2 regions of the Kitasatospora sp. NPDC101157 genome follow, and region 1 is predicted to be linked to the other one. Evidence: riboswitches for the same ligand, from Rfam matches in the RefSeq annotation. Region 1 holds a riboswitch; the other holds the start of a gene.
What was found. Region 1 has a riboswitch for S-adenosylmethionine ahead of thrC (threonine synthase). Riboswitches for the same ligand answer to the same signal wherever they lie in the genome.

Region 1 (4,445 bases):
CGGCCTTCGGGGGCTTCTCCCGCGGCTCGGCGGTCGGCGTCGCTGAGAGCCGCGCAGACCCAGACGGCGTCGGTGTCGCCGATCGCGGAGAGGCCGGAGACCAGCCCCCCACCGCCTCTGCGCAGGGTCAGCGTGCCGTCGTCGGCGGTGCTGAAGGACACCGGTCCCCGGTTGGAGGCCACCAGGACGGGGGCGGTGCCGGTCACAGTCGAACGTTCGGTCGTGAGATCGCCCATGGTTGGGATGTTGCCGGGGGTCCGGGGTGGCAAACCCCGGGGCCCGAAGACGGGTCCCGTCAATGGCGGGTGGCGTATTCGGGGACGGTGTGCATCGGGGGGCGCTCCAGGGCCGTCACGGAGTGGGTGTGGGCGGTGAAGGAGCGGGTTTCCGGGTCGCGGGTGAACTGGGTGAGGTGAGGGTGGACGAGGTCGGCGGAGGCCTTGAGGCGGTGGGTGCGGTCGAGGCGTTCCAGGGCGGTGCGGTAGATGGTGGCGGCCATCCGGCCGAGGGCCTGGCCGTCCTGGTGGCGGTGGTGCCGGACACCGACGTCGACCTGGGCCAGGGCGTCCAGTCCGGCCAGTTCCAGTGCGTCGACCAGCAGGCCGAGTTCGACGCCGTAGCCGGTGGGGAAGGGCAGGCGTTCGAGCAGTGAGCGGCGGGCGGCGTACTCGCCGCCGAGGGGCTGGACGAAACCGGCGAGTTCCGGCCAGTGGAGGTTGAGCAGGGGGCGGGCGACGAGTTCGGTGACCCGGCCGCCGCCGGCCGGGACGATCGCGCCCGAATCCGTCTCCAGGGGGCGGTCGTACATGGCCTTGACCAGCTGGAGCCCCTCGTCGGTCAGCAGCGGGCCGATGATGCCGGAGACGAAGCCCGGGTCGAACTCGCGCAGGTCGGCGTCGACGAAGCAGACGATGTCGCCGTGGGTGACCAGCAGGGAGCGCCACAGCACCTCGCCCTTGCCGGGGACGGCGGGCAGCCGGGGGAGTATCGCGTCGCGGTGCTCCACCCGGGCGCCGGCCGCGGCGGCGACGGCGGCGGTGTCGTCGGTGGAACCGGAGTCGACCACGACGAGTTCGTCGACGAGGGGGATCCGCTCGATCAGCTCGCGGCGGATGGTGCGGACGATGTCGCCGACGGTGGCCTCCTCGTCGAGCGCGGGGAGGACGACGCTGACGGTGCGGCCGGTGCGCCGCTTGGCCTCCAGCAGGGTGTGCACCGGCCGGTCGGCCGCGCTCCACGAGCGGCGGCGGAGCCAGGACGCCGCCTGCGGGAGGAGTGCGGGGGACGGTTCGGCGGGCACGGTGACTCTCCTCGGCGGACTGGGTGGAACGGGCCATCTCGCTTGGCGGACGGACCCTTTCGGGACGGACGCCTTCGGATACAGTCTTCGTACAGCGGTCGGACCTTTGCACGCCGGGGTCGCCGCTGAACCATAACTTCACATGCTCATCCAGAGGGACTGAGGGAACGGCCCGTTGACGTCCCGGCAACCTTCTCGCTCGGCTGTCGTCGACAGGCCCCGGCGGGACAGGTGCCAATTCCGGCCCGTGGCGCGACCGCGCCACGGGGAAGATGAGGAGAGAGGCCTCCGCCATCATGGCTATCACTGTGTCGACTGCTTCTGGCGCCGCACCCTCCCCCAGCCTTCGGCCGGGGGGACCCTCACCCGTCGACCTCGGCCCCGCCGCCGCGCTGTCCTGTCGGGAGTGCGGCACCCGCTTCCCGCTCGGCCCCAGCTTCGCCTGCCTGGAGTGCTTCGGGCCGCTGGAGATCGCGTACGAGTTCGGCAGCGAGGGCGCCGAGGAGCTGCGCAAGCGGATCGAGTCCGGCCCCGCGTCGATCTGGCGCTACGCGCCGCTGCTGCCGGTTCCGGCCGACGTGGCTTCGAAGCCCAACCTGAACCCCGGCTGGACCCCGCTGGTGAAGGCGGACAACCTGGGGCGGGAGCTCGGGTTCACCGCGCAGCTGCACGTGAAGGACGACTCCGGCAACCCGACCCACTCGTTCAAGGACCGGGTGGTGGCCTGCGCGATCGAGGCGGCCCGGGCGTTCGGGTACACCACGCTGTCCTGCTCCTCGACCGGCAACCTGGCCGGTGCGGTGGGCGCGGCGGCGGCCCGGGCCGGGTTCCGCTCGTGCGTCTTCATCCCGCACGACCTGGAGCAGGGCAAGGTCGTGATGGCCGGGGTGTACGGCGGCGAGCTGGTCGGCATCGAGGGCAACTACGACGACGTGAACCGCTTCTGCTCGGAGCTGATCGGGGACCCGGCCGGCGAGGGCTGGGGCTTCGTCAACGTCAACCTGCGGCCGTACTACGGCGAGGGCTCCAAGACGCTGGCGTACGAGATCTGCGAGCAGCTGGGCTGGCGGCTGCCGGAGCAGATCGTCATCCCGATCGCCTCGGGCTCGCAGCTGACGAAGATCGACAAGGGGCTGCAGGAACTGATCAAACTGGGCCTGGTGGAGGACCGGCCGTACCGGATCTTCGGCGCCCAGGCAGAGGGCTGCTCGCCGGTGTCGGCCGCGTTCAAGGCCGGCCGGGACGTGATCAAGCCGGTGAAGCCGGACACCATCGCCAAGTCGCTGGCGATCGGCAACCCGGCGGACGGCCCGTACGTGCTGGACATCGCCCGCCGCACCGGCGGGGCGGTCGAGGACGTCACGGACGCGGAGGTCGTGGCGGCGATCCGGCTGCTGGCCCGGACCGAGGGCATCTTCGCCGAGACCGCGGGCGGGGTGACCGTCGGCGTGCTGAAGAAGCTGGTCGAGACCGGTCGGCTGGACCCGGCCAAGGAGACCGTCGCGATCAACACCGGCGACGGCCTGAAGACGCTGGACGCCGTCTCCGAGGCCGGGATGACCACCGTCATCCGCCCGACGCTGGACTCCTTCCGCGCCGCCGGCCTCGCGTCCGCCTGAACCACCCCACCCCCGCTAGGAGAGCCATGAGCGCCAACGTCCGCATCCCCACCATCCTGCGCACCTACACCGGCGGCGCCGCCGAGGTGACCGCCGAGGGCGCCACCCTGGCGGAGGTCATCGCCGACCTGGAGCGGAACCACGCGGGCATCTCCGCCCGCATCCTGGACGACACCGGCAAGCTGCGCCGCTTCGTGAACGTGTACGTGAACGACGACGACGTGCGGTTCGCCGAGGGCCTGGCGACCGAGATCAAGGACGGCGCGAGCGTCTCGATCATTCCGGCGGTGGCCGGCGGCTGCTGAGCCGTTCCAAGGCCCCTTCCGGCCCGCTCCGCGGCCGCCCGCGCGTACGGAATTCCACTCTCCGTACGCGCGGGCGGTCGCTTGCATTTCGGCGGGAATATTCCGGGTCCAGTCGGAGTAGAGTGTGGCTCGACTGGGAACAGGGCGTCCCCTCCCGGTTCGCGGGGCACTTCGCCCGAGGGCGTCCGGACGCTGGGACCGGCCCGTCAAACATGTCAGGCAGATGTCAGAATTCCTGCGGGCATTTGGGTAATTCGTCCGCTATGTCCGGCGCGGAATGCCGAGTTCCTCCCGATTTGTTCGGTGTTGTCTCTTGACGGGGCTGCGGAATTCCCGGCGGTTGACCCTGTTGCAGAGGGCGTCGATCCGGATACATTCAGCGGCGGTCGACGTAATCACCCGCTCACGGAAGCCGTCCGGTGTTCCCGTGCGGAGGATTGCGGCGCGCACGGCTGCGCCCAGGGGGGGTTCCCCGGGCCGGCCTCCAAACCAGACCCGGGACCGCGACCTGCGGGACCGTGAAGGGCCAGCACAGCACTAGGGGAGTTCGGAATGGCTCAGGGCACCGTCAAGTGGTTCAACGCGGAGAAGGGCTACGGCTTCATCGCGGTCGACGGTGGTGCGGACGTCTTCGTCCACTACAGCGCGATCCAGATGGACGGCTACCGCACCCTCGAGGAGGGCCAGCGGGTCGAGTTCGAGATCTCCCAGGGACAGAAGGGCCCGCAGGCGGACATGGTCCGCGCGGCGGTCTGACACCTTCCGAATCTAGGAGCTCGGCGCGGCCCTCGGCTGGTGACCACTCGCTTCTCGACGGGCCCGTACGACACGCGTCGTACGGGCCCGTTCGCGTTCCCGCGGGAGTTCGCGCCGGAGTCGGTGCGGGCCCGGACGACGGCTCGCGGGTTGCCGATTGGGCTTGCACTCGACCACCCGGAGTGCTAATCATTGGCGTTAGCACTCACAGTGTGAGAGTGACAGCGGACCGGGTCGGTGAGGCCCCCGGGAGCGGCAGGGGAATGGACCTCCGCGCACCAGGGCCGTCCGTCGCGGGCACCCCTTGGTCCGAGCAGTCGACCGTGTCCCGGAGGACCACTTCTGATGGCCAAGATCATCGCCTTTGATGAGGAAGCTCGCCGCGGCCTTGAGCGTGGCATGAACCAGCTCGCCGACGCAGTGAAGGTCACGCTCGGCCCCAAGGGTCGCAACGTCGTGCTGGAG
Region 2 (4,445 bases), on a different contig from region 1:
CAGCGGAGGCGCACGTCGGTGCCGACTGCCCGGCTGTGGAAGCGGCCGTTGAAGATCTGACTGAGGTTCTGCGGCGGCAGGCAGAGCGTGGGGGTCCCGAGCTGCCCCGCCTCCAGGAGGGTGGTCAGGCCGGGGGAGGTGAGCAGTACGTCGCACTCGGCGAGGCGGCGCAGGAAGTCCTCGTGGGGGAGGGCGCCGACCGTGGTGGTGGCCGGATGCGCGCAGGAGTCCACCAACTGTGCCGCCAGCCAGGCGGGCAGGTTGCCCGCGATGTGCACCTCGGTGATCCCGCTCGCGGTGAGCGCCTCCAGGGCAGGGGGCAGGACGAGCCGCGGATAGCCGGCCCAGTCGGCGAGTCGGGGCGCGCGCAGGCCGCCGAGGTTGAGCAGGGCCCGACGTGGGTAGCGCGTCGGCGCGGTGCTCCGGGAGACTCCGCCGTCGGCGATCACGGCGTCCACCCAGCGCAGCTGGTGCACGTCGGCCAGCACCCGGGCGCCCTGGCGGGGCAGTTCCACGCACCGCTGGGCGCAGTACACCTCGGCGTCCAGCGGGAGGTCGGGGCGGTCCCCGTCCGTCCACAGGAACGGCAGGCTGTCGACGAACACCACCGGCACCCCGCAGGCCCGCAACGCCTTCGCCAGCCCGCCGTCCAGTACCACCAGCGCCGCCTCCACGCGCTGCGCCTGGACGATCCGTCTCAGCTCCGCCTCCGACCGGGTGTCCGGGAGGTCGAACCAGCGCTCGACCGGCTGCTCGGCGAGCACCGATCTCCCCAGTCCGGAGGCCAGCCCGATGAATCTCAGCCGGTCGCCGCCGGTACCCCGGAGGGCGGACAGCACCGCGCTCAACTTCCCCGAGCTGCCCCAGCCGAACTCCACCCCGGCCACGGCAACCGTCCTGGTCTCCGCCTTCGCCCGCATCCGTGTCAACTCCCCCGCCCGTACCGGATCTCCTGTCGTCCGTATTCGTACCAGGCGAGAGAAACGGGCTTGATTCGGCTACCTACCGAAAAATGAAAGCTAACCACCCCACCAGGTGAAGCTGCGCGTCAGCGCATTGACGGAGGGTCGTCCAGTGATCGGGCCGGTCGCCTCGCCCCGCCCGCAACACGCGGGCAGGAACGTCCCTGCGCCCCGGGGCCGCCGTACCGGGCTGCAATGGGCGCCGACCCGGGCCGAGCGCCAACCGCAGACCACAGGAGAGGGCCGCCCGATGGAGCAGCCGACGACCGCCGACACCGATCCGGTCCGCGTACTGGAGACCTCGGGCCCCGACTACCGCCGGGCCTTCGGCCTCTTCCTCGCCGGCACGGACGAGAAGCCCCGCACCCACGCCCGGCTGAGCGACATCGCCATGACCCTCCCGCACCGCCGGGTCCTGCTGGACCTCGGCGCCGGGGACGGCCGCACCACCGCGCACCTCGCCCGGTACTTCGACCGCACGATCGCCGTCGAGCCGAGCGCCGCCATGCGCGAGAGGCTCGCCGCCGCCTGCCCGGACGCCCTGGTCCTCCCCGAGCCGCTGGAGCGCGCCGCCCCGCCCGGGCCGGGCGACCTGGTCCACCTCTCCCACGTGCTCTACTACGTCCCGGAGCCGGACTGGCTCCCCACCGCCACCCGAGCCCTCGGCTGGACGGCACCCGGCGGCGCCCTGCTGATCGTCCTGCAGAACCCCGACAGCCCGTGCATGCGGATGGCCGCCCACTTCACCGGCGTCCGCTACGACCTGCGCCCCCTCCTGGACCGCCTGCGCGCCGAGCATCCCTCCCACGACTACGCCCTGGAGACCCTCGTCCTCCACTACCGCACGCCCCACCTCGCCGAAGCCGTCGACGTCGCCGAATTCATGGTCAACGTCGCCGATCTCGCCGCCCTCGACGCCCGCCCGACCAGGGGCGCCGTCGCCGCCTACGTCCAGCAGCACTTCGCCCGTCCCGACGGCGGCTACGCCATCGGCCACACCCAGGACATGCTGATCGTCCGCCGTGCCCGGGAGTGACCGTCGCTCCTCGCGGCGGGTGCCGGGCGCGGTTGAGGGGCATGTCCGGCGGGGCGCTGCTCAGCCCTGACCTCCGGGTGGGGTCCAGGGTGTGCGGGTGAGGGAAAAGTTTGGCGGGGCGCCCGGGAAGTCTTGTATGGTTCGTCGCGAATCATCCAGAGGGGTGGAGGGACCGGCCCTACGAAGCCCCGGCAACTCCCCGTTCGTCCCGGCGTCCGAAGTACGCGCCGTGCCGTCCGGGATCAGTGCCAACTCCGGCCTGTCGCCAACGTGGCGCGGGAAAGATGAGGAGACACGGTGCTCTCTGTGCTGTCCTTCGCCCGGGCGCTTCCCGCCCCGGCCCTTCCGCGTACCCGTCTCGTGTCCGGCGCAGGCAATCGGCCGCATCCGCAGGCCCGTCCTCGCTGACCACCCCGCTCCCCACCCCACCGGAGCGTCCGTGAGCCGGACCCACCCGCGGCCCACGGGATTCGAGACTGGAGTACCCGTCCATGGAGAACATGGAGAACACGAGCGGCGTCGGAGTGCTCGACAAGATCACCTCGATCCTCGGCACCCTGGAGGCCGGTCCGGCCACCCTGGCCGGACTCGTCGACGCCACCGGCCTGGCGCGGCCGACCGCCCACCGGATCGCCGTCGCACTGGAACACCACCGCCTGCTCGGCAGGGACGTGCAGGGCCGGTTCGTCCTCGGCCCGAGACTCGCCGAGCTCTCGGCGGCCGCCGGTGAGGACCACCTGCTGGCAGCGGCCGGCTCGGTCCTCACCCAGCTGCGCGACCTCACCGGCGAGACCGCCCAGCTCTACCGCCGGCAGGGCGACGTGCGGATCTGCGTTGCGGCGGCCGAGCGCCTCTTCGGGCTGCGCGACACCGTTCCGGTGGGCCTCGCCCTGCCGATGAAGGTCGGGTCGGCGGCCCAGGTCCTGCTCGCCTGGGAGGAGCCCGAGCGGCTCCACCGCGGCCTCCAGGGCGCCCGGTTCACCGCCACCGCGCTCAGCGGTGTGCGGCGTCGCGGCTGGGCCCAGTCCATCGGCGAACGCGAGCCCGGGGTGGCCTCGGTGTCCGCACCCGTGCGCGGCCCGTCCAACCGGGTGGTGGCGGCGGTGTCCGTCTCCGGTCCGATCGAACGGCTCACCCGCCACCCCGGCGCCCGGCTGTCCCAGGCCGTGGTCGAGGCGGCGGCCCGGCTCACCGAGGCCCTGCACCGAACCTGACCCCCCCTCCCCCCGGGCGCCTCCTACTCCTTCTCGTCCAGCAGAGCGGCGAACCGCGCCAGTGGGTCCCCGGTGAAGGGGCGCAGCGCGGGGGCGAGGAGGCGCGCGCCGGGGAACCGCAGGCCGCCGAGGAAGGCGAAGCGAGTGGTGCGGTCGGTCTCCGGGCGGGCCGCCATCCCGCCGAGCACCAGGCGGCTCTGCATCAGGCACCAGCCGGGTGCGAGGTCGATCCCGAACGTCGCCCGGAGCCGGGTGCGGCCCTGGATCCGGGCCTGGAGCGAAGTCGTCGGCAGCGAACCGGATGGTGCGGACCGGACGAGTCGCACCGTGCGGACGTCGGGGATCCAGAGCGGCATGGTCCGCTCCAGGTCCTGGGCGAGCGCCCAGACCCGCTCGAACGGCGCGTCGAGGACGGTCTCGCCGATCCGGGCCGCCCCGGGCGCGGTCGCGGCGATCACGTGCAGCCGCCGGACCGGGTCGAAGTCGGCGACGGGCCACTGCGGCATCGGGGTGTCGGTCACTGCTGCCACGCCTTTCGGAAGCTGAGTCGGGCCCGGGAGAGCCGGGACTTGACCGTCCCGGGCGCGACCGCGAGCAGCGCCGCGGTCTGTCGTTCGTCCAGCCCCTCCAGGTCGCGCATCAGCAGGACGGCGCGGTGCTCGGGGGAGAGCCGGGCAAGCACGTCGCGGATGTCCGCGGCGAGCTGGGGATCGCCGGGCGCGGGGACCTCGCCGAGTTCGGCCGGCCGCGAGCGTGCCGCCCGGTTGGCGTACCGGACCGCCTCCCGCACCGCGATGGCCCGGACCCAGCCGTACAGCGCTTCGGGGTCCTGGAGTTGGCGCAGTTTGCGGAAGACCACGATCAGCGCCTCCTGGGTCGCGTCGGCGCCGTCGTCCAGCGCGATCGGGCCGCAGAGCCGCCGGACGTACGGGGTGATCAGGTCCAGCAGTCGGCCGACCGCGAGTTGGTCGCCGCCCTGGGCGGTTCTCACCAGCTCGGCGAGGCCGGGCGGTGGCTCCTGCATGGTGCTGTCTCCGCTCTTTCCACTGCTGACGGTCGTCGGTCGTCGGTCGGCGCTCGGCGACCGGGTCCGGCGTCTGGGCGTCCGGGCGTCCGGGGTCCGTAGAGGGAGGACCCGGAGCGGAGAAACGTTCCCTGCCGACTTCGCCCGGGGGCAGTGTTCCTCGTCACAGGAACGGATCGTCCTGCGGGGTGCTCCTTCGGGTGTTCGAG

Region 2: linked by a shared signal. The riboswitch ahead of ACIRVF_RS04250 (IclR family transcriptional regulator) and the one ahead of thrC (threonine synthase) in region 1 are both predicted to bind S-adenosylmethionine.

The regions. Positions count from the first base shown of each region.
Region 1 covers NZ_JBIWPL010000001.1:2,468-6,912, forward strand. Annotated here, with positions in the region: gene ACIRVF_RS00010 (trehalose-6-phosphate synthase) at 1-236, opposite strand, end outside; gene ACIRVF_RS00015 (glucosyl-3-phosphoglycerate synthase) at 296-1,300, opposite strand; SAM riboswitch class I at 1,444-1,579, shown strand; gene thrC (threonine synthase) at 1,597-2,919, shown strand; gene ACIRVF_RS00025 (MoaD/ThiS family protein) at 2,946-3,224, shown strand; gene ACIRVF_RS00030 (cold-shock protein) at 3,777-3,980, shown strand; gene groL (chaperonin GroEL) at 4,326-4,445, shown strand, end outside.
Region 2 covers NZ_JBIWPL010000002.1:176,262-180,706, forward strand. Annotated here, with positions in the region: gene ACIRVF_RS04240 (hydroxymethylcytosylglucuronate/cytosylglucuronate synthase) at 1-920, opposite strand, end outside; gene ACIRVF_RS04245 (class I SAM-dependent methyltransferase) at 1,213-1,998, shown strand; SAM riboswitch class I at 2,147-2,289, shown strand; gene ACIRVF_RS04250 (IclR family transcriptional regulator) at 2,499-3,212, shown strand; gene ACIRVF_RS04255 (hypothetical protein) at 3,236-3,733, opposite strand; gene ACIRVF_RS04260 (RNA polymerase sigma factor) at 3,730-4,236, opposite strand.